Regions from separate parts of the Nonomuraea sp. NPDC003754 genome, predicted to be linked through region 2. Evidence: riboswitches for the same ligand, from Rfam matches in the RefSeq annotation. Region 2 holds a riboswitch; the other holds the start of a gene.

Region 1 (14,134 bases), on a different contig from region 2:
AGCCCAAACCCCTGCTTCCTGTGGTCAACCGCCCGATCATGGAACACGTCCTCCGGCTGCTCCGCAAACACGGACTGACCGAGACCGTCGTCACGGTTCAGTTCCTGGCGGCGCTCGTGCGCAGCTACTTCGGCGACGGCGACGAACTGGGCATGCGCCTGCACTACGCCACCGAAGACCTGCCACTCGGTACGGCCGGCAGCGTCAAGAACGCCGCCGACAAACTCCGCGACGATCGTTTCATGGTCATTTCCGGCGATGCCCTGACCGATATCGATTTATCGGACATGATCCGGTTTCACCGGGAGAATTCGGCTCTTGTCACCATCGGTCTGACGCGCGTTCCCAACCCGCTCGAGTTCGGGATCATCATCGTCGACGACCAGGGCAGGGTGCAGCGCTTTCTCGAGAAGCCCACCTGGGGCCAGGTTTTCTCCGACACGGTCAACACCGGCATCTACGTCATGGAGCCAGAAATCCTCGACGAGGTCCCCGCGGGGGAGGCCGTCGACTGGTCCTCCGACGTCTTCCCGCGCCTGCTCGAACGCGGCGCCCCGATCTACGGCTACGTCTCCGACTGCTACTGGGAGGACGTCGGCACCAACGACAGCTACCTCAAGGCCCAGGCCGACGCGCTGTCCGGACGGGTCAAGCTCGACATCGGCGGCTTCGAGATGTCGCCGGGCGTCTGGGTGGGCGAGGGCGCCGAGGTGGACCCCGAGGCCGTGCTGAAGGGCCCGCTGCTCATCGGCGACTACGTCAAGATCGAGGCCGGGGCCGAGCTGCGCGAGTACACCGTGCTCGGCAGCAACGCCGTCGTGCGCGAAGGGGCCTTCCTGCACCGCGCGGTCGTCCACGACAACGTCTACATCGGCCCCGGCGCGCACCTGCGCGGCTGCGTCATCGGCAAGAACACCGACCTGATGACCGGCGCCCGCATCGCCGAGAACGCCGTCGTCGGCGACGAGTGCGTCATCGAGGCCGAGGCCTACGTCTCCAGCGGCGTCAAGGTCTACCCCTTCAAGACCGTCGAGGCCGGCGCGGTCGTCAACACCAGCGTCATCTGGGAGTCGCGCGGCCAGCGCAGCCTGTTCGGCCCGCGCGGCGTCAGCGGCCTGGTCAACGTCGAGATCACCCCCGAGCTCTGCGTACGGCTGGCCAGCGCCTACGCCACCACCCTGAAGAAGGGCGACCAGGTCATCACCTCGCGCGACTCCTCCCGCGCGGCCAGGGCGCTCAAGCGCGCGGTGATCAGCGCGCTGACCGCGAGCGCCATCGACGTGCTCGACCTGGAGGCCATGCCGCTGCCCGTGGCCCGCTTCCACACCTCCCGCAGGCCCGCCGGCGGCGGGATCGCGCTGCGCACCACCTCGGGCGACCCGCAGAGCGTCGACATCGTCTTCATGGACTCCCACGGCGCCGACCTCACCCCCGCCGCCCAGCGCAAGCTGGAGCGCGTCTTCTCGCGCCAGGAGTTCCGCCGGGCCTTCCCCGGCGAGATCGCCGAGCTGAGCTTCCCCGCCAGGGCGGTGGAGGACTACGCGCAGGAGCTGCTGCGCTGCGTCGACATGACCGGCGTGGACGGCATGAAGGTGGTCGTCGACTGCGCGGGCGGCACCTCCTCGGTGGTCCTGCCCACCCTGCTCGGCCGCCTCGGCGTGGAGGTGCTGACCGTCAACGCCAGGCTCGACTCCGCCTCGCCCACCGAGACGCTCGCCGAGCGCCGCCGCGACCTGCAGCGCCTGTCGGAGCTCGTCGGCTCCTCCCGGGCCGCCTTCGGCGTCCGCTTCGACCCGGTCGGCGAGCGCATCGCCCTGGTCGACGAGATGGGCCAGCTCATCAGCGAGGAGCGCGCGCTGCTGGTGGTGCTCGACCTGGTCGCCGCCGAGCGCCGCCGCGGCAGGGTGGCGCTGCCCGTCACCACGACCAGGGTGGCCGAGCAGGTGTGCCGCTTCCACGGCGTCCAGGTCGAGTGGACCTCGACCTCGCTCGACGCGCTCACCTCCGCCGCCGCCAAGCCGTACATGATCTTCGCGGGGGACGGCAGGGGCGGTTTCATCGTGCCGGAGTTCGGGGCCACGGTGGACGGCCTGGCGGCCTTCCTGCGCCTGCTCGGCCTGGTGGCCCGCACCCGCCTGACGCTCAGCCAGATCGACGCGCGCATCCCCGAGGCCAAGCTGCTCAAGCGGACCGTCCCGACGCCGTGGGCCACCAAGGGGGCGGTGATGCGCTCGGTCATCGAGGCCGCCGAGGGTTTCGACATCGACACCACCGACGGCGTGCGGGTGGTCGGCGACGACGGGCGCTGGGCGCTGATCCTGCCCGCCGCCAGCGAACCCGCCACCGACCTGTGGGCCGAGGCGCATGATTTCGACACAGCGGAGGCATTTCTCGACAGATGGGCGCGCGTCGTCGAGCAGGCGGCGGGAACGTGACAACACAACTGGCGCGGCGGCATGGACCTTGAGGGCGGCTCGGCGGTAACTTTGTCACCGTCCGAACCCGTCGTGCGGCGTCTCGCCTTGACCTTTGCTCGTGATCAGCGTAAGTTGCGGCATTCGCAAACGTGAACTAAGCGAGAGGCGTGGGGCGCCCTGATCAACCGTCGCCGCGTTCTCGCGGTAGGAGGCCGAGCCGATCGATGCCGTACGTCTACTGTACGCAGTGCGGTCATGCCAACCCCGAGGATGCCCGCTTCTGCTCCCGGTGTGGGTCGCCGCTGACCAGACACGAGGTCTCAGGGGACACCACCTCGACGATCTCCGTCGCGGGAATCGAGGCGTATGAGGCGGAGACGGCCGACGCCCTGCTGGCCGAGCGGGCCGCCGTCGAGCAGCTGCCGCCCGGCGCGGCGCTGCTGGTGGTCACCCGTGGTCCCAACGCCGGCAGCCGCTTCCGGCTCGACCGCGACCTGACCACGACGGGCCGGCATCCCGAGAGCGACATCTTCCTCGACGACATCACGGTCTCGCGGCGTCACGTGGAGTTCTACCGCCATCCCGGCGGCGCCTTCACCGTCCGCGACGTCGGCAGCCTCAACGGCACCTACGTCAACAGGGAGCGCATCGAGGAGGTGCCCCTCCACAGCGGCGACGAGGTGCAGATCGGCAAGTTCCGCCTCGTCTTCCTCACGCGGGGCGCATGAGCTCCCAGGCGGCGCGTTCGCACATGAGCATCGGGGAGGTGCTCGCCCTGCTGCAGGGCGAGTTCCCCGACGTCACCGTCTCCAAGATCCGTTTCCTGGAGAGCGAGGGGCTGATCGAGCCCGAGCGCAGCCCCTCGGGCTATCGCAAGTTCACCTACATGCACGTGGAGCAGCTGCGCTTCATCCTCACCGAGCAGCGCGACCACTACCTGCCGCTGCGGGTCATCAAGGACCGGATGGCCGACGAGCTCGGCCGTCCCAGGGCGCTGCCCGAGACCAAGGAGGTCCGGTTCAGCCGCGCCGAGCTGCTGGAGGCCAGCGGGCTCGACGACGAGACCCTCACCGAGCTGGAGGACTACGGCCTGCTCGCGCCGGTCGCCCGGCGCTACGACGAGGACGCGGTCAAGGTGGCGCGCAGCGTCGGCGCCCTGGCCCGGTACGGCCTGCACGCCCGGCACCTGCGCGCGGTCAGGGCCGCCGCCGAGCGCGAGGCCGGTCTGGTGGAGCAGGCCGTCGCCCCCATCCTCAAGCGGCGCGCTCCGGGCGCCATCGGCGAGGCCGACGAGACGGCCAGGCAGCTGTCCGGCCAGTTGCTCGAGCTGCACGCCGCTCTGTTGCGCACCGCCGTCCGCTCGGCCCTGGGCGGCTGACCCGCAGGGCGGCATCCCGAAAAAACCGGAAATTCCGCTCGCCCGCTGCCGTCGGGGATGCGGGCGCCCGCCGAGGCGGCCCGGGAGCCCGGTAGGTTGGCGGGAAGCCTCGGGGGCAGGGGATATTACCTACCCAGTGGGTGTTACGTTGAAGTGCGGTAGATGCGGCCCATGGATCGTGAATTCGGAGCAGCCCGTGTTGCAGATGGAGGTAGTGGGCGTTCGCGTTGAAATGCCCACAAATCAGCCGATCGTTCTGCTCAAGGAGGCGCAGGGTGAGAGGTTTCTCCCGATCTGGATAGGAATGACCGAAGCCACGGCCATCGCGCTCGCCCAGGCGGAGGAACCGCCGCCCAGGCCCTTGACCCACGACCTGTTCAGGGACGTGCTGAGCGCGTTGGGCGTCGGCCTGCGTGCGGTCAACATCGTCGCTCTGCGTGACGGGATCTTCTTCGCCGATCTGGTCTTCTCCAACGGCGTGGAGGTCAGCGCGCGCCCCTCCGACTCCATCGCCCTCGCGCTGCGCACCGGTGCGCGGATCTTCGCCAGCGAGGAGGTCGTGCAGGAGGCCGGAGTGATCATCCCCGATGACCAGGAGGATGAGGTGGAGAAGTTCAGGGAGTTCCTTGACACCATCACGCCCGAGGACTTCGGACGCGCGGGGTAGGACTCCCTTCGTGAAGGCTCGTGCCCTTGGTCGCCACCTGGGGTACGCATTTCACTGCATTTACGCTTCGCGACGCGCCGAGCCGGATCGTTGACTGCGGATGGTCACGGTCCTACGGTGCAAGTGAAACCTGTGGTTGTCATTTACGAACCCCCAGATCAGACCACGGGATGAGAGAAAGCCGGAGGTCCGCGTGGCGGTCAGCAGCGGCGAGGGAAAGACGGCCGGCCAGGAAGATCCGGTGCGGCGCGAAACCGCGCGCCAGCGTGCCGGTGAGCAGGGCCTGCTCTTCGACGAGCAGCCCACGACGCTGCCTGCCGACATCGGCTATCGCGGCCCCACGGCCTGCGCGGCGGCCGGCATCACCTACAGGCAACTGGACTACTGGGCGCGCACGGGCCTGGTCGAGCCGACGATAAGAGCCGCGCACGGATCCGGCTCGCAGCGGCTCTACAGCTTCCGCGACATCCTGGTGCTCAAGGTCGTCAAGCGGCTGCTCGACACCGGCGTGTCGCTCCAGCAGATCCGCACCGCCGTACAGCACCTGAGAGATCGGGGCGTCGGCGACCTGAGCAGGATCACGCTCATGAGCGACGGCGTCAGCGTCTACGAGTGCACCTCGGCCGACGAGGTCATCGACCTGCTGCAAGGCGGTCAGGGAGTGTTCGGTATCGCGCTCGGCAGGGTCTGGCGCGAAGTCGAGGGATCGCTCGCGGAGCTGCCGGGGGAACGAGCGGCGGTCGAGGACACCGTCCCGGCCGACCATCCCACTGACGAACTCGCCCAGCGCCGCAGAGCCCGGCGAATGGGCTGATTCCCGGACACTGGTAGCCTAGGGCTGGAGCCGACGACCCCGAGCGGGAGAGTCCCCGGGCCACCGGGGCGCCGAAGGAGCAACCCTCCCCGGAATCTCTCAGGCACCCAGTACCGCTCGGACGAGGCCACTCTGGAAAGCAGGCACGCCCGCCAGGCGCGTCTCACCGACGGTGCAAGCCCGCGACCCCGCGGGCGAACCTCTCAGGTTGATGACAGAGGGGGAGACCCGGCAGACGCCCGTGCTCTCCACCAGCCTTGGGAGGCAGTTTCCATGACCGAGCCCCTCAGCGACCTCGCTGCGCCGCCGTTCGCGACCCGCCACATCGGTCCCTCGGACGGCGAGCAGGCCAAGATGCTGGAGGCGGTCGGCTTCGAGTCGGTCGCCGACCTGGTAGCGGTGGCCGTACCCGAGGCCATCAGGGCCAAGGACCAGCTGAAGCTGCCCGTCGCGGCGGGCGAGAGCGAAGTGATCGCCGAACTGCGGGCGCTGGCCGGCCGCAACCAGGTGCTCACCTCCATGATCGGCCTGGGCTACTACGACACCGTCACCCCCGCGGTGATCAGGCGCAACCTGCTGGAGAACCCGGGCTGGTACACCGCCTACACGCCCTACCAGCCGGAGATCTCCCAGGGCCGCCTGGAGGCGCTGCTCAACTTCCAGACCGTCGTCTCCGACCTGACCGGTCTCGACGTGGCCGGTGCCTCCCTGCTGGACGAGGCCACCGCCGCCGCCGAGGCGATGACGCTGGCGCGCCGCGCGGGCAGGTCCAAGAGCAACGTCTTCGTCGTCGACGCCGACGCGCTGCCCCAGACCAAGGCCGTGCTGGCCACCCGGGCCGAGCCGCTGGGCATCGAGCTGGTCGTCGACTCCCTCGACGGTGAGCTGCCCGAGTGCTTCGGCGTGCTCGTGCAGTACCCGGGCGCCTCCGGCCGCCTGCGCGACTTCCGCGCCCTGGCCGAGGCCGCCCACGCGGGCGGCGCGCTGGTCGTGGCCGCGGCCGACCTGCTGTCGCTGACGCTGGTCGCGGCCCCCGGCGAGCTCGGCGCCGACATCGCCATCGGCTCCTCGCAGCGCTTCGGCGTGCCGTTCGGCTTCGGCGGCCCGCACGCCGCCTACATGTCGGTCCGCGAGGGCCTGCAGCGCCAGATGCCGGGCCGGCTCGTCGGCGTGTCGGTGGACGCCGACGGCGACCCCGCCTACCGCCTGGCCCTGCAGACCCGCGAGCAGCACATCCGCCGCGAGAAGGCCACCAGCAACATCTGCACCGCCCAGGTGCTGCTGGCCGTCATCGCCGGTATGTACGCCGTCTACCACGGCCCCGAGGGGCTGCGCCGCATCGCCCAGCGCACCCACCGCATGGCCGTCACGCTCGCCGCGGCCCTGCGCGCCGGCCGTGTCGAGATCGTCCACGACGGTTTCTTCGACACCGTGCTGGCCCGCGTGCCCGGCAAGGCGGCCCAGGTGGTCGCCGCGGCCGCCGAGCGCGGCGTCAACCTCTGGCAGGCCGACGCCGACCACGTCTCGGTCGCCTGCGACGAGAAGACCACCCTGGCCCACCTGGAGCAGGTCGCCGCCGCCTTCGGCGTGAGCGTCTCGCTGACCGACCTGGCCGCCGAGGACGCCCTGCCCGAGGGCCTGTCCAGGGAGAGCGACTACCTCACCCACCCGGTCTTCCACAGCCACCACTCCGAGACCTCGATGCTGCGCTACCTGCGCCGGCTCCAGGACAAGGACATCGCCCTCGACCGGTCGATGATCCCGCTCGGCTCCTGCACGATGAAGCTCAACGCCACCACCGAGATGGAGCCGATCACCTGGCCCGAGTTCGCGGGCATCCACCCCTACGCGCCGCTCTCCCAGGCCGGCGGCTACGTCGAGCTGGTCGAGACGCTGGAGGCCTGGCTGGCCGAGGTGACCGGCTACGACGCCGTCTCCATCCAGCCGAACGCCGGCTCGCAGGGCGAGTTCGCCGGGCTGCTGGCCATCCGCGCCTACCACCGCGCCAACGGCGACGCTCACCGCGACGTCTGCCTCATCCCCTCCTCCGCGCACGGCACCAACGCCGCCAGCGCGGTCATGGCGGGCATGCGCGTGGTGGTCGTGGCCTGCGACGACAACGGCAACGTCGACCTGGCCGACCTCGAGGCCAAGATCGACAAGCACGCCGAGTCGCTGGCCGCGATCATGGTGACCTACCCGTCCACGCACGGCGTCTACGAGGAGACGATCACCGAGGTCTGCGCCAAGGTCCACGCCGCCGGCGGCCAGGTCTACGTCGACGGGGCCAACCTCAACGCCCTCGTCGGCCTGGCCAAGCCGGGCGAGTTCGGCGCCGACGTCTCCCACCTCAACCTGCACAAGACCTTCTGCATCCCGCACGGCGGCGGCGGCCCCGGCGTCGGTCCGGTGGCCGTGCGCGGTCACCTGGCTGCCTACCTGCCGGGCCACCCGCTGCGCGACGGCTCGCCGGTCGGCCCGGTCTCGGCCGCGCCGTACGGCTCGGCCGGCATCCTGCCGATCTCGTGGGCCTACGTCAGGCTGATGGGCGGCGAGGGCCTCAAGGCCGCGACCGAGCAGGCCATCCTGTCGGCCAACTACCTCGCCCGCCGCCTGGCCCCGCACTACCCCGTCCTCTACACCGGACGCGGCGGCCTGGTCGCCCACGAGTGCATCATCGACCTGCGCCAGATCACCAAGGAGACCGGCGTCACGGTCGACGACGTGGCCAAGCGCCTCATCGACTACGGCTTCCACGCCCCGACGATGTCCTTCCCCGTCGCCGGCACGCTGATGATCGAGCCGACCGAGAGCGAGGACCTGGCCGAGCTCGACAGGTTCGTCGAGGCGATGGCCGCCATCCGCGGCGAGATCGCCAAGGTGGCCGACGGCACCTACGACAAGACCGACAACCCGCTGCGCAACGCCCCGCACACCGCCGAGTCGCTGGTGGCCGACGAGTGGCCACACCCGTACACCAGGACCGAGGCCGCCTACCCCGTCCAGGGGCTGCGCGACGGGAAGTACTTCTCGCCCGTCCGCAGGATCGACCAGGCCTACGGCGACCGCAACCTGGTCTGCGCCTGCCCGCCCCTGTCGGCGTACGAGGACTGAGCGGACCCGAACGGGCGGCCTCCCCTGCGAGGGGGGCCGCCCGTTCGGCTTCTCAGGTGGGGACGTAGCCAACACCCGTGCACAGGATGGTCATGTCGGGCGACGCGGCGGCCGGAAATCGTTAGGCTCGACGTTGATCGTCATCGGTTGATCCCCACCGGTCTCCAAGGAGCCTTGTTGACGTCCCCCGAGCTCGACACCCCGCTGACCACCGGCCCGCTCGACCGGGCCCGCCGCCTCGCCGAGAGCGGCGACCTCGAGGGCGCGGCGGCGATCTTCGCCGAGCTGGCCGCCGACCCCGATGGACGCGACCGGGCCCAGGCGGCCGTGGGTCTGGCCGTGGTGCTGGAGGAGCGGGGCGACGTCGCGGGTGCCAGGGCGGCGGCGCGGGCCGCGCTGGCCACCGGCCACCCCGAGTACGCGGCCCAGGCCGCCTGCCACCTCGCGCGCGGCTTCGAACGCGAGGGGAACGCCGAGCAGGCCAGAGGAGCATGGCAGGCCGTGATCGGCATGGGGGCGGCCGCCTACCTGCCGCTGGCGCACCTGGCGCTGGCCCACCTGGCCGTCGGCGAGGAGGAGGCCGAACGCGAGCTGCGGGCGGCCATCGCCGTCGGCGACCCCGAGCTGAGCCCCCGCGCCGCCCAGGAGCTCGCCGAACTGCTGCTGGACACCGGAGAACCGGGCGAGGCCGCCACGGTGCTGGTCGAGGCCCTGCCGCTGGCCGAAGGCGCCCACGAGGCGCGGCTGCGGGTGTTGCTCGGCATCGCCCATCTCGAGCTGGCGTGCGCGGAGTTCGCCGGCGCCGTCGAGGCGGGGCAGGAAGCCGGGCAGGAGGTGGGGCACGAGGCGGAGACGAGCGCGCTGGCGATCGAGCTGCTCGCCCGCACCCTGCCCCTGCGCGGGAGGGGCGAGGCCGCCGACGAGGTCTGGCAGTACGGCCTGTCGCACGCCGACGAGGAACTGGCCGCGCAGGTGAGGCTCCGCTTCGACAGGGACGCGCTCAGCCCCGGCGCGTGAGCACGGCCCCCAAGCGCCGGGCGTGGGCGCGCACGGGGGCGCCGGGTTCACCGGGCACGGGGCGTGGGTGGCGGCGTGGGCGCGGGGCACCGGGCACCGGGCGGCGAGGCATGGCGGGGCGCGGGCGCCGGGCACCTCGTGTGGTTGCGGGCGCGGGCGCCGGGCGTGGGCCGGTGCGAGGCGGGGGGCACCCCTGCGGCTACCGTTGGAGGGTGGAGATCACGACGCCGCGGGGGGCGGCACTGGTCGACGTCGACGAGGCGGAACGGCCCAGGTTCCTGCTGGTGCTCACTCATGGCTCGGCCGGCGGCGTGGACGCGCCGGACCTGCTGGCCGTACGGGACGCCGCCATGGACAGGGGGGCCACGGTGGCCAGGGTGACCCAGCCCTTCAGGCGGGCCGGTGCCAGGGCGCCGGGCTCGCCCGCGCGGCAGGACGAGGCGTGGCTGGCCGTCATCACGGAGCTGGCCGGGCGCTATCCGGGGCTTCCGCTCGTGCAGGGCGGCAGGAGCAACGGTGCCAGGGTCGCGTGCCGTACGGCGAAGGCGGCGGGCGCGGACGCCGTGGTGGCGCTGGCCTTCCCCCTGCATCCGCCGGGGAAGCCGGAACGCTCCCGCGCCGACGAGCTGCGCGGTGCGGGGGTCGACGTGCTGGTGGTGAACGGGGACAGGGACCCCTTCGGGGTGCCCGACGCCGCCGACGCCGCACGTCTGGTTGTGCTGCCGGGCGAAGGGCACGACCTCAAGAAGGATCCCGCGAAGGTCGGCGAGGTGGTCGCCGACTGGCTCGCGGCGCGGTACTGACCGTCAGGCGGCGCCGACCAGCGGCAGCGGCCGGTGCGGGGCGATGACGTCGCCGCTGGGCAGGAGCTCCCCGGTGTCCTCGAAGAGGACCACACCGTTGCACAGAAGGCTCCATCCCTGCTCGGGATGCGACGCGAGGGTGCGTGCGGCCTCGCGGTCGGGCGCCTCAGCAGACGGACAGGCCGGGTCGTGCGGGCACATCGGCGTGCCTCCGATATCTCTTGACTGGGCTCCCTCGCTGGAAGCGGCGGGGGAGCGGCTCGGGCTGTTTCGTATTCTGCGCCAAGTGTGCGGCGTGCGTCACACTTTCCGACATAGCCCGTTAGGACGATTCAAGGAGGATCCCCGGGTGGTTCAGACCATGTGACCTACGACACAGCGTGCCTCACCTACGATAACGGGCCGGCTTCGACACGCTGACGGGCCGGTAAACCCTCTGTTACGCGGCCAGACCGCGCAGCATGGCCTCCAGGCCGCGCTCGAAGTCGGCGTCGGCGCGCTCGTCGTGGCGCACCCAGGTGTCGCGTTCCGGGTCGGCCCATCCCGACTGCTGCACCTCCACCGCGACGCTGCCGAACACGAAGGCGCGCATCGTGCGGACGGCCTCGGCGGCGTCGGTCAGCCCCGCCTCCGTCAGCTGCTCGACCTGCTCCACGATGGCGATCGCCGTAGCCCCTTTGGGGGGTTTGGTCAGGGCCAGCGCGAGCACGCCCGGGTGCTCCCTGAGCGCCGCCCGCTGCGCCCTGCACCACTGCCTGGCCGTCTCCTGCCAGCTGGGGGCCGGATCGACCTGGATGGCGGTCACGTGCTCGGCCAGCGCGTCCATCAGCGCCTCCTTGCCCCGCGGCAGGTGATGGTAGATGGCCATGGCCTCCACCTGGAGGGCGTCGCCGAGCCTGCGCATGGTCAGCCTGCGCAGGCCCTGGCCGTCGGCGATGTGCAGGGCCGCGTCGATGATGCGCTCGCGGGACAGGGGCACGGGTGGTCGCTTGGCCGGCATGGAGATCATCTTGCCATACTTTGTAAAGGCGGTCACGCGTCCGCCGCACCCCGGCGTGCCGCCCGGCCTGTGGCCAGAGGGACGGCGACGGCCCACCCGAGTGGCTGTTCGGGGCCGGAACCGCGTACGCTACCGCTCGTAACGACTGAAAGGGAGCTGTCCGATGGCGTTTTTCCGTCCGCGTGTGAGCCGTGAGGCCGAGGTGCGCTTCCACGCCGACCAGGAGATCTCCAAGAGCTTCCCCGCCCTGATCGAGAAGGCCAGGCAGGCCGAGGCCGTCGTCCACGAGCTGCGCACGGCCGCGGCGCCCGAGGTCGAGCTGCACGCGGCGGGGCTGCTGCTCGACAAGGCGCTCACCGACGCCCTGCGCGCCGCCGAGGCCGGTCAGCGCGCCATGTTCGGCGTGAAGGCCTACGACGACCGCATCGCCCGGCGCAAGGCCAAGGCGACCCCCGACGGCGCGCGCTGGACCTTCGAGGTCGAGCAGCTGCGCACGCTGCGCGAGGAGAACAGGCTGACCGGCATCCCGCGCCTGCCCCGCCCGGTCCCCGCCGCGCGCTGAGCCCGCCGATTCCGGCCCGCTGCTCCCGCTTCCCGCTTCCCGCTGCCCGCCTGAGCCGCCGGTGCCCCGGACGGCTCAGGCCGTGACCGGCCCGACGACCCGGTCGACGGGCAGCGCGGGGGAGCGGTGCCCGTTCCTGCCGGTCATCTCCCGTGCCGCCGTCAGGGCGTTCAGCACGGCCTCCTCCACCGCCTCCATGACCGCTGCGCAGAACGGGTCCATCCGCCCCCACGGCACGAACCGCAGGTTCTGGTAGTCCTCCTCGGTGACGAAGCCGCTCGTCAGCGCGCCCGCGTTGGCCGTGGAGAAGGCCAGCAAGATGTCGCCGGAGACGTGGCTGCCCGTCGTGCCCGTCCTGGCCAGGCCCATCGGCACCCTGCGGGCCGGCGCCTTGCACTGGCCCGGCAGCAGCGGCGCGTCGGTCGCCACGACCGCGATCATCGACCCGGCGCCCGGAGGCGCGAACCAGTCGGTCGTGCCCATCGGGTCGTCGACGCCCGCCAGGTGGTCGACGGGGCGCTCAGCGAGCGGGGAGATCGCTTCTCAGCGCCGCTGGCCGGCCCGCGCCCGCAGCGCCCGCGCCATCGCCGCCGAGCTGCCGGCCCCCCGCCCAGCCGTCGAACGCCCCAGCGACGCCGGCGCCGACCCGGACGCCGAGCGCGAACGCGCCTGGCTGGTGCAGATGCCGGCCGCCCGACCCCACCAGGAGAGCATCCGCCCCAACCCGATGCAGGACCGCGGCGTCTGCCCCGCCTGCGGACGCGCGGCCACGGCCGGCAGTTCGGGCCGCTGGGCGTTCTTGCCAGATTTGGTGTCGGTGAAGAAGCGGCGGCAGCCATAGCCGGCCAGCGCGTCGATTTGCCGTTCCAGCTTCTGGCCTTTGGTCGAGACGCGGGCGTAGCCGATGCGGATCTCGGTGGGGGCGGCGGAGAAGGCGCAGCCCTCGGCGGGGTCGGGCCGTCACCGCCCACTCGGGTACCGCGTGCCGCGCCGGAACATCCCCCTGATCAGCGGGGATGCTGCCCTCGACCACGCCTCGCCGGGGCCGGCTCGAAGAGGCCGCACGCCCGGCGGAACGGCGGCCGCCAGGCCGCACTCGAAGACGTAGAGACGGATTTTCATCCGCCGCGATGAGTTCCGACCCCGCCGCCGGTATGTACTCACGAGCTCGCCGGACCACCTCGGGCGAATCGATCACAAGGGAGAATCCGATGTCGAACAGTCGTGCGGCAGACGAGGCCGCCATCCAGGCCGTACTGGTTGACTCCTACAAGGCGTGGGAGGCCGGCGACGCCGACGGCATGGTCGCCAACTACACCGCGGACGCGACCGCCATCATGACCGGCTCGCTCCGAGACAGCCGTGACGTGATCCGTCAGAGCATGGCCCTGGCCTTCGATGGGCCGCTCAAGGGCAGCTCGACCTACAACAAGCAGCTCAGCATCCGGTTCGTCGGTAGGGACGGCGCGATCGTCATCAGCGAATCCGCCATCCTGTTCCCCGGCGAGACCGAGGTCCCAGACGACGTGCGTAAGGTGAACTGCACCTGGGTCTTCGAGAAGCGGGACGGCCAGTGGCTGATCGCCGCCTATCACAACAGCCCGGTGCTGGCGCCTGCGCAGTGAACCCTTCCCTGTAACCAGCGGTGACCGTGTGCAGGGCCATGACGAATATCGGACCGAAAAGCCCTGCATCGCTCTGATCTGTAGGAACTTCACTCCCCGAGGGCCAGATGCCCTCGCATGGGCGCCTCGGACCTTGCACCACATGCAACCCGGCGCGAGACGCATCCGAACGAAAAGTCACGCCAAGGACCTGTTCCCAGGCCCCTTGGCGTGACTTTCGTACCGACGCCCGTATCTACGAGCGACGTTCAGGAACAGCACTAATTATCCGAAATTTGGGATGTACGCCATGGCCAGGTCGTTGATGACCGCGCGGGGTGACCTATCCGCCCATCGCGGATTGTCACCGCAGCCGCCAGGTACGGTGGCTGTGGCGGCAGTGGGAATGGAGCGTGGCGTGATGACGGGGAAGGAAGGCTTCGATCGTCGGATCGAACCGTTCCGGAGGGAGCTGCTGGCGTACTGCTACCGGATGCTCGGCTCGGCTCACGACGCGGAGGACTTGGTCCAGGACACGTACCTGAGGGCGTGGCGGGCGCGGGAGCAGTACGACGATACCCGCAGCTCACTGCGCACCTGGCTCTACCGGATCGCAACCAACGCCTGCCTGACCGCCCTGGAGGTCCACGGCCGCCGACCGCTGCCGTCGGGGCTGGTGGCCGCGTCGGATCCGCTCGGGCCGTTCGTCCAGGGAGAGCACGCCGCCTGGCTCCAGCCCTTGCCGGACTCGCTGCTGG
Region 2 (14,134 bases):
CGGTGTGCGAGCTCGACGGCCCGATACCGATCTTGAAGAGGTCGAAGACGCTGATCGCCATTGATGCATCCCAACTCTCGGGGGGTGAATGCCGGGGCCCGGACGGACCCCGGCGGGTGTGTCAGTTGTCGCCTGACGTGAGCGCGGTGTACTCCTCCGCGCTCAGCAGGTCCTCGGGGTCGCCGGACACGCGCACCCTGAACATCCAGCCCTCGCCGTACGGCTCGCTGTTGACCAGGTCGGGCTTGTCCACGACGGCCTGGTTGACCTCGACGACCTCGCCGGAGACAGGGGCGTAGATCTCGCTCACGGACTTGGTCGACTCGACCTCGCCGATCGAGTCACCGGCCTCGAACGTCGCACCGACCTCGGGCAGCTGCACATAGACCACGTCGCCCAGCGCCTCGGCGGCATAGGCCGTGATGCCCACCGTCAGGGTCAGGCCGTCGTCGAGTCCGGCGACCCACTCGTGCTCCTTGGTGTAGCTCAGATCGTCGGGAATGCTGCTCACTTGTTCCTCCTGTAGAAAGGCAGCTCAACCAGGTCCACGCCCTCTTGGCTGCCCCGGATGTCAACGGCCAGACCTTCTTCTATCCCAGTGTCCACGTACGCCATCGCGATGGGCTTGCCGAGGGTCTGCGACGGCGCGCCGCTGGTCACCTCGCCCACGACGGCCCCGTCACTGGTGACAGGGAACCCATGGCGAGGGACCCTGCGACCCGTCGCGACCAGGCCGACCAGGCGGCGGCGCGGCGGGACGTCCTTGACCTGCTCGAGCGCGGCCCTGCCGACGAAGTCGCCGGGCTTGTCGAACTTCACCACGCGGCCGAGGCCGGCGTCGAAGGGCGTGAGCGAGACGCCGAGCTCGTTGCCGTACAGCGGCATGCCGGCCTCGAGGCGGAGCGTGTCACGGCTGGACAGGCCGGCGGGCATGATCTCGTACGGCTCGCCCGCCTTGGCCAGCGCGTGCCACAGCGCGACGGCGTCGGCGTTGGCGACGAAGAGTTCGAAGCCGTCCTCGCCGGTGTAGCCGGTGCGGGCGATGAGCGCCTCGGCGCCGGCGACCGTGCCGGGCAGGCCGGCGTAGTACTTCAGGCCCGCGAGGTCGGCGTCGGTGAGCGTGGCGAGGATCTCCTGGGCGCGCGGGCCCTGGATCGCGATGAGCGCGTACTGGTCGGAGCGGTCGTCGACGACCGCGTCGAAGCCCTCGGCGCGCTCGGTGAGGCGCTCGGCGACCATGGGGTAGTTGGAGGCGTTGGCGACGACCATGTACTCGTCGTCGGCCAGGCGGTAGACGATGAGGTCGTCGAGGACCCCGCCCTGCTCGTTGACGATCATCGTGTAGCGGGCGCGGCCGGGCGCGAGCACGGACAGGTGGCCGACCAGCGCGTAGTCGAGCGCCTCGCCGGCCTGCGGGCCGGTCACGAAGATCTCCCCCATGTGGGACAGGTCGAACAGCCCGGCCCGCTCGCGTACGGCCTTGTGCTCGGCGGACTCGCTCCCGTAGCGCAGCGGCATCAACCAGCCGGCGAAGTCGGTCAGCGTCGCGCCGAGGCTCTCGTGTACGTCTCGTAGCGGTGTCGGTCGGGACATTGTTCGCACCTCAGGATGGGTTGGATGCCAGGATCCTCCCCCTCTGTCATCGGTGCCTGAGAGCTTCACCCGGTTTTGCCGGACTTTCACCTTCGGCGAGGCCCCGCAGGCCTGCTTTCCAGAGGTCACCTTGCCCGCGCGGTCCTTTGCCTTGAGAGGTTCGCGGGGAGTGCTTGCTCCTTCAGGGGTCCTGGCCGGGTGCCAGGACGCTCTCCCGCGTGGGTTCATCGGTGTCCGTAGGCAAGACTAGTACGGATCCGGCCATCAAGGGAAAGGTGCGGGCGGGGGGACTCGAACCCCCACAGTGTCACCACCAACAGGACCTAAACCTGCCGCGTATGCCGATTTCGCCACGCCCGCGCAACCGCCATCAGCTTAGCGCCCGGGCCGGGGCCGAGATACTCGTTTGCGATCAAGCCCGCGGACTTGATCGCAAACCTCAGGCCAGGCCGAGCTTCTTCTTCAGACCGGCCACGTGGCCCGTCGCCTTCACGTTGTAGAGCGCCTGCTCGATCTTCCCGTCGGGGCCGATGACGAAGGTCGAGCGGATCACGCCGACGACCTCCTTGCCGTACAGCTTCTTGGCGCCGTACGCGCCGTAGGCCTTGTGGATCTCCAGGTCGACGTCGGACAGCAGCGGGAAGGTCAGCGCGTCGCGCTCGACGAACTTCACCAGCTTGTCGGTCTTGTCCTTGGAGACGCCGAGAACGACGAAACCCTCGTCGGTCAGCTGACCGAGGTTGTCGCGGAAGTCGCACGCCTGCTTGGTGCATCCGGGCGTCATGGCGGCGGGGTAGAAGTACAGGATGACGCGCTTGCCGCGGTAGGCGTCGAGAGAGACGGCGCCGCCGTCGGCCGCGGGAAGCGTGAAGTCAGGAGCGGCGTCTCCTGGCTGGAGCTTGGTTTCGGTCACGGGCTCAACCTAACCCCAATCGAAGGGACACGTTTCGCCCGCCGTGCGGTACGGCGGCGCGACCTGACAGACTGATCACCCTGAGAAAGGAGAGCCATGGCCGAGACCGACCCTGAAGAGCTGGAGCGCAGGATCACCCGGACGCGCGCCGAGCTCGCGCGGACCGTTGACGCCATCGCCGACCGGGTGAGCCCCAAGCGGGTGGCCCAGCGCAGCATGGACGAGGTCAAGTCGAGGGCCGAGCACTTCGTGGCGTCGGTCGGCGATCTCGTGGGGGTGACGCCGCGGCCGGTGCGCTACGACGACGACGCCGGGGACCTGTGGGAGGACGAGCGGCCCGTCGGCTCGGCGCTGATCGCCGTGGGCGCGGTGCTGGTCGTGGGCGCGGCGATCGTCCTGTGGCGCCGGCGCCGCAGGCGCTGACGGGCAGGCGTCACCGGCCCGCCGGGCGCCCCGCGAGGGGCCGACGGACGGGCGCCACACACCCTCGCGGACGCCGAGCCTCGCGGCCGAGCCTCGCGGACGCCGAGCCTCGCGGACGCCGAGCCGGAGGGGGGCGGGTCAGAGGAAGGTCCTGCCCTCACCCCGGTAGGTCGGGACCTCCTCGACGACCTTGTCACCCTCGACCAGCAGCAGGCTCGCGAACCGCTCGCACAGCTCGCCCGACTTGGCGTGGCGGAACCACACCCTGTCGCCGACGCGCAGGTCCTCGGCGGGCTGGCCGAGCAGCGGGGTCTGCACCTCGCCCGCACCCTCGTCGGAGGAGTAGCGCAGCCCCGGCGGCAGGTACGGCTGGGGCAGCCGCGACGGCCCCGGCGCCCCTGAGGCCAGGTAGCCGCCGCCGAGCACGGTCACCACGCCGAGCCCTGGACGCCGGACGACCGGAAGGGCGAACAGCGCGGCGGGACGGCCGCTGAAGCCCCGGTAGAAGTCGAAGAGCCTGGGGTGGAAGAAGCCCGAGCCGGCCGCGCACTCGGTGACGGCCTTCTCCCTGACCGTGCGGTCGACGCTGCCGGTGCCGCCGCCGTTGACGAACTCGAGGTCGGCGACCTGCCTGACGGCGTTGACGATGCGGCCGCGCCGTACGATCAGCTCGCGGGCCGAGCGGGCCTGCATCAGCCTGATGGCGCGGGCGAAGGCCGCGTTGCCGGGCGGGTCGTCGCCGACGCCCGCGATCTGCGCCTCGTAGGCCATGAGGCCGACCAGGCGGAAGGCCGGCCGCTTGGCGATCTCGGCGGCCAGGTCGGCGGCGTGGGCGGGTTCGCGGACCGGGGAGCGCAGGGCGCCGGCGCGGAAGCGCCCGCCGAGGGCGACGTATCCGGCGTCGATGTCGAGGCAGAGCCGCAGGACCGGGCCGCCTGCCGGCACCGCTGACTCGATGAAGTCGAGGTGCTCGGCGGAGTCGACCATGAGCGTGATCTCCCGCACGGCCCGCTCGGTGGCGGCCAGCGCCGCCAGCGCCGTCCTGTCGGCGGTGGGATAGGCGACCAGCACGTCGCTGAACCCCTGCTCGACCAGCCACAGCGCCTCGGGCAGGGTGAAGGCCATGACGCCGCTGAAGCCGTCCATGGCGAGGATGCGTTCGAGGACGGGGCGCGAGCGGACCGACTTGCTCGCCACCCTGATCGGCTTGCCGCCGGCTCTGCGGACCAGGCCCGCCGCGTTGGCCCGCAACGCCTCCAGATCGAGGATGGCGAAGGGCGGCTCGAACGCGGCGGTGGCCCTGTCGTAGCGCTGGCGGTCGTCCATAGAAGCAGGGTAATACCGATGTTCGCCGGCAAAGATCCGGCAAACCGGCGGCGGGGAAGGGCTTTGTGGCGCGGCGGCCCCCTGTACCTCTGTCGGTGTGATGACAACACTCCAGGACCGCCTGCCTGGTGGAGCCGCTCCGAGCGAGCACGAGACGCCCCGCCGCAGGGCGTCCAGGGTGCTCAGACCGGCACGAACCCCCGCCGGTGTCGCGGTGGCCTTCACGACGTCGACCGGGCTGACGCTGCTCGCCGCCGAGGTCCTCGCCGGGCTGTTGGGCGGCGGGCTCGGCCTGCTGCCTGTCGACCAGGTGCTCGCCCTGGCCGCCCGCACCGCGTGGTCGGACCCGGAGCTGATGCTGGGCGCGGTCGGCGTGGCCGGTACCGGCCTGGTGCTGCTGGGGCTCGCCCTGGTGCCGGGCCGGTCCAGGCTGGTGCCGCTGGAGACCGCCGACCCGCGGATCGTCATGGGCATCACCAGGTCGGGCCTGCGCAGGACGCTCAGGGCCGTCGCCGAGGACGTCGACGGGGTGCGCAGCGTGCGGGTACGGCTCCGCCGCCGGCAGATCGAGGTCACGGTCGTCTCCGACGCCGAGCGCACGGGCGAGATGCTGCGCAGGACCGGGGCCGCCGTCGGCGAGCGGCTGAACGGGCTCGGCGCGATGTGCGCGGGCGAGGTCGTGGTGCGGCTGCGCCGGAAGGGGCTGTGATGCGGCAGTACGGCGGCAACAGGATCGGGCTCGGTGTCGTCGGCGGTGTCCTGCTCGGCCTGGGCGGCTACGCCTACCTGCGGGGTGGTGGCGAGCTGGGGACCCGCAGGAACGCCAGGGTCCTGGAGGACGACGTCGCCGGCTACGTCACCGCGCATGCGTGGGTCTCGTGGCTGCTCGCGCTCGTGCTGGTCTTCGCCGCCCTGCTGGCCTTGCGGTGGCTGCTCATCGCGCTCGGCTGGGGCAGGCTCGGCAACCGCTCGGGCACGGGGACGGCGCTGCTGTGCGTGGGCCTGAAGGACGTGGACGGCATCAGCCGTACGGCGGTGCGGGTCGTGGGCCAGGACCGGCTGCGGATCGCGGTGACCTGCCCCGCCCTCGCCGACGTGGGCGCCGTGGTGACCAAGCTGAACCGCGAGGTCGTCGGCAGGGTGCGCCGCGACGTGGGCGTCGACGACATGGGCGCGATCGTCCGCGTCCACGTCCGCCGCTGACCCGATTGGGTCTTACTGGAAAGCTTCTTTACTTTTAAGCTCGCGGTGTGGACCTTGAGGTTCGTCACCTGAGGGTGCTGTGCGCCATCGCGGACACGGGAAGCATCTCGAAGGCCGCCGCGACCATGGGCATGTCGCAACCCGGCATCGCCGCCCAGCTGCGCAGGATCGAGCGGATGGTGGGCGGGCCGCTGTTCGACCGCTCGCACGACGGCGTCCGGCCGACCCCGCGGGGCGAGTGGTTGCTGACGCGGTCACGGTCCCTGCTCCCGGCCTTCGACGAGCTCCAGCGTGACGCCGCCCGCTACGCCTCGCCGCCGGGCGGCCCGCTGCGCATCAGGGTGGGGTGCGCCCCGACCCGGCTGGCCATCTACCTGGCGCGCAGCCTGGACGGGCTGCTTCCGGGGGCGGAGATCAGCCTGCGCACCGAGGCCACCCTGGACCCGCTGCCCGGGCTGCTCGAGAGCGAGCGGATCGAGCTGGCCACGCTCGACGACTACCCGGGACACGAGCTCGTCCCGCCTCGGGGGACCCGCTACGCGGTGATCGCCACCGAGCCGCTGTTCGTCGGCCTGTCCTCCCGGCATCCTCTCGCGGGCGCGGAGGAGGTGGAGCTGGGCGACCTCGCGCAGGAGGACTGGGCGCAGCCGGCGCTGCTGGAGTCGGGGCCGCGCGAGCACATGGCGGCGACCTGCGCCGAGCACGGCTTCACGCAGCGCGTCACCTTCGCGGTGAACCTGGAGGTGGCGCTCGACCTGATCGGCGAGGGCAGGTGCGTCGGGCTGTTCCAGGCCACCGCGCCCGCCAGGGACGGCATCGTGATCAGGCCGCTGCGCGGTGCCCCGCTGCGCTTCCGCCACCTGCTGGGGTGGCACGAGAAGGGCCCGCTGGCGGCACTGGCCGGCGATCTGGTGCAGACGGTGACCAAGACGTACTGGAGCGAGGCCCGGCGGGCGCCCGCGTATCAGGCCTGGTTGAAGCGCCACGGCCGCATATAACGTCAAATTATAGGAAAATGTTGGCTTACTAAGCCTTTTGCTCTCGCGGTCAACTTGGGACGACTCCTCGCCCGACACCCCCAAGGAGCACGAGAGTGAAACCCACCCTCCGGCTGGGTGCTGCCGCCATGCTCGCGCTGGCACTGGTCGTGACCACGACCGCGGCGGCGGACCCGCCCACCCCCGCCGAACGCCGCACCGCCGCGTCGGCCGCCCAGAGCGCCCTCCTGGCCCATTCCGAGGCCCTGTTCGCCACCGCCGACGACGAGTTCGCGCTCGTCTCCTCGGTCGGCGGCGTGCGCGGACAGCAGTACCTGACCTACGCCCGCACGCACGCGGGCCTGCCCGTCTACGGCGGCGACGTCGTCATCGTCACCGACGAGTCGGGCCAGGTCGTCCACCAGGTGACCACGGGCCAGCGCGCCGAAGCGGCCGCTCCCGCCACCCCCACCGTGACCGCCGAGCAGGCCGCGCTCGCCGCCCGCAAGCGGGTGCCCACAGTCTCCGGCGTCGGCACCCCCACCCTCGCGATCCACGCCGCCGGCGAGCGGCCCCGGCTGGCCTGGGAGGTGGTCGTCGAGGGGAGGACCGCCAAGGCGCCCAGCAAGCTGCACGTCTACGTCGACGCGTCGACCGGCCAGATCGTCGACGAGTGGGACGAGGTGCGCGCCGGCACCGGCAACAGCTACTACAACGGCAACCCCGTCCAGATCGCCACCTCGCCGTCGTACTCGATGGTCGACCCGACCCGGCGCGGCCTCCAGTGCGGCGGCCAGAACGGCCAGGCCTACACCGGCACCGACGACACCTGGGGCAACGGCACCGGCACCAACCTGGAGACCGCGTGCGTCGACACGCTGTTCGCGGTCCAGAAGGAATGGGACATGCTGCGCGACTGGCTCAGCCGCGACGGCATCGACGGCCGCGGCGGCGGCTTCCCCGCGCGAGTCGGCCTGGCCGAGGTCAACGCCTACTGGACGGGCTCCTACACCAGCTTCGGCCGCAACTCCGCGGGCACGCAGCAGCTCACCGCGATGGACGTGGTCGGCCACGAGTACGGCCACGGCATCTTCCACACCACCCCCGGCGGCCCCGGCAGCGGCAACGAGACCGGCGGCCTGAACGAGTCGACCGGCGACATCTTCGGCGCGCTGACCGAGCACTACGTCAACGAGCCCGCCACCCTCGACCCGCCCGACTACCTGGTGGGCGAGGAGGTCAACCTGAGCGGCTCGGGGCCGATCCGCAACATGTACAACCCGTCGGCGCTCGGCGACCCCAACTGCTTCCGGCTGCCCGCCCCCGAGGTGCACGCGGGCGCGGGGCCGCAGAACCACTGGTTCTACCTGGTGGCGGAGGGCACCAACCCGCAGGGCAAGCCGGCCAGCTCGCGGTGCGACAACGGCCCGGCGATCACCGGTATCGGCATCCGCAAGGCCGGTGAGATCTTCATGAGCGCGCTGAACACCAAGACGCTCCCGTGGACCCACGCCAAGGCCCGCGTCGCCACGCTCAACGCGGCCAAGACCCTGTACCCGGGCAGCTGTGTGGAGTTCAACGTCGTCAAGGAGGCCTGGTCCGGCGTCAGCGTGCCGGCGCAGGCGGGCGAGCCGGCCTGCCAGCAGGGCAGCGACTTCACCGTGGCGCTCGACCCCGCCTCGCGCACGGTCCAGCCGGGCCAGCAGGCGACCACGACCGTGCGGACGACCGCGATCGGCACCGCCCAGTCGATCACCCTGGGCACCGGCACGCTGCCGTCCGGCGTGACGGCGGCCTTCTCGCCCGCCACCATCACGGCGGGGCAGACCTCCACGCTGACCCTGTCCACCTCGTCGGGCACCCCGGTCGGCGCCCACCCCGTCACCGTCCTGGCCGACGGCACGGACGTCGACCGGCAGGCGGCCTTCACGCTGACCGTCGGCTCACCGCCCGGCCCCGGCACGCCCGACATCCCGGTGGCCAACCTCACCGCGCACCTGAGCCAGCTGCAGAGCATCGGCCCGCGCCCCTCGCCGAGCACCGGCTACACCTCGGCGCTCACCTACATCAGGGGCAAGCTCGACGCGGCCGGATACGCCACCCAGGTGCAGAACTTCACCTACGGCGGCAGGACCCACCAGAACCTGATCGCCGACTGGCCCGGCGGCCCGGCCGGCCAGGTGGTCATGCTGGGCAGCCACCTCGACAGCGTCTCCGCGGGGCCCGGCGTCAACGACAACGGCACCGGCTCCTCCTCGCTGCTGGAGCTGGCCCTCACGCTGGCCGGCCGTAACCCCACCCTGACCAAGCACGTGCGCTTCGCCTGGTGGGGCGCCGAGGAGCTGGGGCTGCGCGGCTCGCAGTACTACGTGCAGACCAGCGGCGTGTCCGGCATCGAGGCCTACCTGAACTTCGACATGACCGGCTCGCCCAATCCGGGCTACTTCGTCTACGACGACGACGCGCAGCTGCAGCGGCTGTTCAACGACTACTACGCGGGCATCGGCGTCCAGACCGAGATCGAGACCGCGGGCGACGGGCGCAGCGACCACGCCCCGTTCAAGGACGCGGGCGTCAGGGTCGGCGGGGTCTTCACCGGCGCCGAGGCGGTCAAGACGACGGCCCAGGCGGCCAAGTGGGGCGGCACCGCCGGGCAGGCGTTCGACCGCTGCTACCACTCCGCGTGCGACACCTACCCGGCCAACGTCAGCACCACGGCGCTCGACCGCAACGCCGACGCCGCGGCCTACGTGCTGTGGAAGCTGGCCGTCGGCGGCGGCGCGGCCGACGACTACACGGTGACGCTGAACCCGTCGTCGGCCACCGTGCAGCCGGGGCAGACGGCCACGGCCACGCTGTCCACCCAGGTCACCTCGGGCAATCCGCAGAGCGTCACGCTGTCGGCGGCCGACGTGCCCAGCGGGGTCACCGTCACCGTCGACCCGCGGACGATCACCTCGGGCCAGACGGCGACGGTGACGATCGCCACGGCCTCGGGTACGGCGCCGGGGGCGTACCCGATCACCATCAACGCCGACGGCACCGCCGCCGACCACTCGGCCCGCTTCACGCTGACGGTCGGCGGCGGCGGGGAGACCACGTGGGCGGCGTGGACGCCGTACGCGGTGGGTGACGTGGTCAGCTACCAGGGCGTCCGGTACCGCTGCCGGATCGCCCACACCTCGCTGCCGGGCTGGGAGCCGCCCAACGTGCCGGCTCTCTGGCAGCCCGTCTGATCCGTTCCTCTCCGTAAGGCGAGCGCGTCCGTACGGCAAGCGGGCCGACGGCGACCGGGGTAGCCGGTGGCTGTACGGCAAGCGGGCGGGCGGCCACCGGGGTAGCCGGTGACCGCCCGCCCATCCCGCGTACTCCAGCAGAAGAACCGGCATAATCCCCCATATGCCCCGAAGGCCCCTCCTGGCGCTCCTGTACCTGGCCCCCGCCTTCGTCCTGGCCGCCACGGTCGTCGTCACCAGGACCGTCACCACCGAGCTGGTCCTGCTCAACGACACGCTCGACCACCCGCTGCTGTTCGGCCTGACCGCCCTGGTCCTCGGCGGGCTGGGCGTGCGCGAGCTGGTCAGGCCGACGCCGTGGGCCAGGGCAGTCGTCGTGATCGCGACGATCGCCGGGATGCTCGGCTGGTCGGCCTACGGGCTGCGCTGGTCGATCTTCGACTCCGTCGAGGTGGCCGCGGTGAAGGGGCCGGGCCCGCTCATCCTGATCGTGCGGGAGCAGCACGGCATCTTCGAGACCACGATGACGCTCAGCATCCGCGAGGACGCCGGCCTGCTCAGCCGCGAGTGGTCGCTGTCCTGTCCCGACCTCGATCTCGAGAGGGAGGACCTCCGGTGGGTCGGGGCGACCAGGGTCGAGGCGCGCGTCCCGGGCGAGGACGCGCCCATCGGCGTCGACCTCGACCCGAAGGGCCGTCCGCTCGGGGCGTGCGGGTAGCCGGTCAGCCGGTAGGCGTGGGCTTGACCGTGGGCACAACGGTCGGCGGCGGCACCACGGTGACGGAGGTGGTCGGCATGGGCGACGGCAGCGGCGGGCGGGCGTACGGGTAGGTGCAGGTCCGGCCGCGCGGGGTGGACCAGCACTCGGCGGGCGGCTCCCCCCGGTACCCTTCGGGGCCACCCCAGCGATACACCTCGGGGCCGCCTAAGCGGTGCCCTTCCGGGCCGTCCAACCGGTAGCTTTCGGGCCCGCCGAAGCGGTACCCTTCGGGGCCGCCGAAGCGGTGCCTGCCATGGTCTTCCCAGCGGGCCGTCCGGGGACGGTCGCCGTGGTCGGCGACGCGGAACAGGATCGCCACTGCGGCGCCGCCGAGAACGCCGCCGGCCAACAGGCCGATGAGCCCGGCGCCGATGATCTGGGCGTGCTTCTGCCGGACGAACCCGGCGAAGGTCTCCCGCGGTGGAGGCTGCGGGGACGGCGGAGGCGGTGATGGCGGCGGAGGCGGTGGTCCTTCCTGCGACGCGCCGGAAGCGGGTGGTGGGGCGCTCTCGGGGTCCGGGCCGCGCGGTGCTTCCTCTTCACCGCGCGGCCCTGCGGCGCGATCATGATCCGCCATCACGATCTCCCTTTACTCGCCCAGAGGGCGCTCCCACCGACGACAATGCCGGATGCCCCATAAATACCGCGTAAATCCGGCATGCGACCAGGGTCGTACATCAGCCTCCGACTCCAGGCGGAAGGGCGGCCCCGTGGCGATACGTACAGTGATGGAGTGTTCGGCAAGATTCGAGCCTGGTCGCAGCATCGCCGCATGCTCACGGACGTCCTGTGGGTCACCCCCCTCATCGCGCTGTGCGCCGCCCTGGCGGTCTCCTACACCCAGCCCACGGTCCGTCCACCGATCGACCTGGTGGGTTACCTGGTCCTGACGGCGACGCTCGTGGTCCCGCTGTTCTGGCGCAACAGCCATCCCCGCACCGTGTTCGCCCTCGTCGCGCTGATCAGCTTCGCGCAGTGGCTGACCGAGGTCCCCGCCTTCCCCGCCAACAGCGCGGTGCTGGTCGCGATGTACGCCATGGCCAGCCACTGCACGTTCAAGTGGGCGCTGGCGGCGGGCCTGGTCTCCGAGCTCGGCATCTTCCTGGCCCTGTCCCAGTGGGACACCGTCAGCCTCGGCATGTTCCTGAGCTGCTCGTTCTTCGTGGTCATGATCTGGCTGACCGGCATCTACGCCAACACGCGCCGCCGCTACCTGGAGGGTCTGGAGGAGCGGGCCGAGCGGGCCGAACGCGAACGCGACCAGCAGGCCAGGATGGCGGCGGCGGCCGAGCGGGCCAGGATCGCCAGGGAACTGCACGACGTGGTCGCGCACAACGTCAGCGTGATCATCGTGCAGGCCGACGGGGCGAGCTACGCCATCGACACCGATCCCGAGCAGGCCAGGCAGGCCGTCCACGCGATCTCAAAGACCGGTCGCGAGGCGCTGGCGGAGATGCGGCGCCTGGTGGGCGTGCTGCGCGAGAACGCCGCCGACCCGGCGGGCGAGGCCGCCGACTACACCCCGCAGCCCGGTCTGGCCCAGCTGGAGGAGCTGGTGCGCGGCTCCGGCCTGCCGGTGGACCTGCGCGTGAGCGGCACCCCGCAGGACCTGCCGGAGGGCGAGCAGCTGGCGATCTACCGGCTGGTCCAGGAGGCGCTGACCAACACCCTCAAGCACGGCGGACCCGGCGCGAGGGCCACGGTGGAGATGGAGTACGGCAGGGGCGAACTCGTGGTCCGTATCACCGACAACGGCAGGGGCGCCGCCGCTCCACGCGGCGTGGGCGGCCACGGCCTGCTCGGCATGCGGGAGCGGGTCTCCATGTACGGCGGAGCCGTCCAGGCCGCCCCCCGGCCGGGCGGCGGCTTCGAGGTGCTGGCCAGGCTGCCGGTGGCCGCATGATCCGGGTCATGCTGGTCGACGACCAGGAGCTGCTGCGCGCCGGTTTCCGGATGGTGCTCGGCGCCCAGCCCGATATCGAGGTGGTGGCCGAGGCCGGCGACGGCGTCTCGGCGCTGGAGCTGCTGAAGGAGGTCCAGGTCGACGTCGTCCTCATGGACGTGCGCATGCCGAGGATGGACGGCGTCGAGGCGACCAGGCTGATCGACGGCCCGAAGGTGCTCATCCTGACCACGTTCGACCTGGACGAGTACGCCTACTCGGCGATCAAGGCGGGCGCCTCCGGCTTCCTGCTGAAGGACGTGCCACCGTCCGACCTGGTCAGCGCGATCCGCTCGGTGCACAACGGCGACGCGGTGATGGCGCCCAGCGCCACCCGCCGGCTGCTCGACAGGTTCGCCGGGCAGCTGACCGCCGAGCGGCTGCCCGACGGCAGCCTGCTGACGGCCAGGGAGCACGAGGTCATGATGCTGGTGGCGCGCGGCCTGTCCAACACCGAGATCGCCGAGCGGCTGGCGCTGGCGGAGGCGACGGTGAAGACGCACCTGGGCAGGGTGCTGGCCAAGCTGGGGGTGCGCGACCGGGCGCAGGTGGTGGTCTACGCCTACGAGGCGGGGCTGATCGTGCCGTCCGACCGGTCGCCGGAGCGGAGCCCCGACCGGCTCGCACCGCGCATCCCGGATCGGCCGAAAGGCTGATACGGGTCATCTCAGGTGTGACGGGAAGTCCCTCCTCGGGTCCCAGGGAATGCGGGTGTTCCGCCCATAGCGTCTTGTGCGTGACAGCGACACAGATATCTCTTCGGCCCGCCGTGGTGGCCACCGGACTGACCAAGACCTACGGGGAGGGCGACACGCGGGTCCACGCGCTGCGCGGCGTGGACGTCTCCTTCGCCACCGGCGCCTTCACCGCGATCATGGGCCCGTCGGGCTCGGGCAAGTCAACGTTGATGCACTGCCTGGCCGGGCTCGACACGGTCACCGCCGGCCACGTCCACATCGGTGACGTCGAGCTGACCGGGCTCGGCGACAAGCAGCTCACCCTGCTGCGCAGGGACCGGATCGGCTTCATCTTCCAGGCGTTCAACCTGCTGCCGACCCTGACCGCCGAGGAGAACATCCGGCTGCCGCTGGAGATCGCCGGACGCCAGGCCGACACCGTGCTGTTCGACCGGGTCATCGAGACCGTCGGCCTGAAGGACAGGCTCGGCCACCGGCCGACCGAGCTGTCCGGCGGCCAGCAGCAGCGCGTCGCCGTCGCGAGGGCACTGATCAGCAAACCGCAGGTGATCTTCGCCGACGAGCCGACGGGCAACCTCGACTCGCGCAGCGGCGCCGAGGTGCTGTCGTTCCTGCGCACCAGTGTCCGCGAGCTCAACCAGACCATCGTGATGGTCACCCACGACCCCGTCGCCGCCTCCTACGCCGACCGTGTCGTCTTCCTGCGCGACGGCCGGCTGGTCAGCGAACTGGCCGAGCCCACGCCCCAGTCGGTTCTCGACACGCTGATGAGGCTGGAAGCCAAGTGATCAAGACGACCCTCGCAAGCCTGCGGGCGCACAGGCTGCGCCTGCTGCTCACCTCGCTGGCGATCACCCTGGGCGTGGGCTTCATCGCGGGCACGTTCGTTCTCACCGACACCATCGAGGCCGGGTTCGCGCAGAAGGTGACGTCGGACGCCGAGAAGGTGGCGGTCGCCGTCCTGCCGAAGCCGGAGAAGTCGCTCCCCGGGCCGCTCCTCGACCGGCTGCGCGACCTGGACGGCGTGACCGACGCCCAGGGCCAGGTGCGCGGCAACGCCCCG

Evidence for each region. Region 2 has a riboswitch for glycine ahead of gcvT (glycine cleavage system aminomethyltransferase GcvT). Riboswitches for the same ligand answer to the same signal wherever they lie in the genome.
Region 1: it holds a riboswitch for glycine, as region 2 does, so the genes downstream of both, gcvP (aminomethyl-transferring glycine dehydrogenase) here and gcvT (glycine cleavage system aminomethyltransferase GcvT) in region 2, are expected to answer to the same signal.

Annotation. Positions count from the first base shown of each region.
Region 1 is NZ_JBSGJX010000059.1:20,423-34,556, reverse strand. It holds gene ACWEVS_RS42000 (sugar phosphate nucleotidyltransferase) at 1-2,435, shown strand, start outside; gene ACWEVS_RS41995 (FHA domain-containing protein) at 2,642-3,145, shown strand; gene ftsR (transcriptional regulator FtsR) at 3,169-3,795, shown strand; gene ACWEVS_RS41985 (bifunctional nuclease family protein) at 3,992-4,462, shown strand; gene ACWEVS_RS41980 (MerR family transcriptional regulator) at 4,656-5,276, shown strand; glycine riboswitch at 5,311-5,402, shown strand; gene gcvP (aminomethyl-transferring glycine dehydrogenase) at 5,550-8,390, shown strand; gene ACWEVS_RS41970 (hypothetical protein) at 8,568-9,407, shown strand; gene ACWEVS_RS41965 (alpha/beta hydrolase family protein) at 9,620-10,210, shown strand; gene ACWEVS_RS41960 (DUF5999 family protein) at 10,214-10,411, opposite strand; gene ACWEVS_RS41955 (TetR/AcrR family transcriptional regulator C-terminal domain-containing protein) at 10,650-11,210, opposite strand; gene ACWEVS_RS41950 (hypothetical protein) at 11,395-11,772, shown strand; gene ACWEVS_RS41945 (P1 family peptidase) at 11,848-12,255, opposite strand; gene ACWEVS_RS41940 (hypothetical protein) at 12,316-12,621, opposite strand; gene ACWEVS_RS41935 (SgcJ/EcaC family oxidoreductase) at 12,903-13,397, shown strand; gene ACWEVS_RS41930 (sigma-70 family RNA polymerase sigma factor) at 13,798-14,134, shown strand, end outside.
Region 2 is NZ_JBSGJX010000015.1:45-14,178, forward strand. It holds partial or broken gene ACWEVS_RS19840 (serine dehydratase beta chain) at 1-61, opposite strand, end outside; gene gcvH (glycine cleavage system protein GcvH) at 122-511, opposite strand; gene gcvT (glycine cleavage system aminomethyltransferase GcvT) at 508-1,593, opposite strand; glycine riboswitch at 1,627-1,722, opposite strand; glycine riboswitch at 1,723-1,820, opposite strand; tRNA gene ACWEVS_RS19855 (tRNA-Leu) at 1,870-1,953, opposite strand; gene bcp (thioredoxin-dependent thiol peroxidase) at 2,033-2,506, opposite strand; gene ACWEVS_RS19865 (DUF3618 domain-containing protein) at 2,603-2,929, shown strand; gene ACWEVS_RS19870 (amino acid deaminase/aldolase) at 3,068-4,255, opposite strand; gene ACWEVS_RS19875 (DUF6286 domain-containing protein) at 4,356-4,964, shown strand; gene ACWEVS_RS19880 (hypothetical protein) at 4,964-5,458, shown strand; gene ACWEVS_RS19885 (LysR family transcriptional regulator) at 5,506-6,456, shown strand; gene ACWEVS_RS19890 (M28 family peptidase) at 6,552-9,671, shown strand; gene ACWEVS_RS19895 (hypothetical protein) at 9,835-10,389, shown strand; gene ACWEVS_RS19900 (hypothetical protein) at 10,394-11,008, opposite strand; gene ACWEVS_RS19905 (sensor histidine kinase) at 11,090-12,334, shown strand; gene ACWEVS_RS19910 (response regulator) at 12,331-13,029, shown strand; gene ACWEVS_RS19915 (ABC transporter ATP-binding protein) at 13,110-13,859, shown strand; gene ACWEVS_RS19920 (ABC transporter permease) at 13,856-14,134, shown strand, end outside.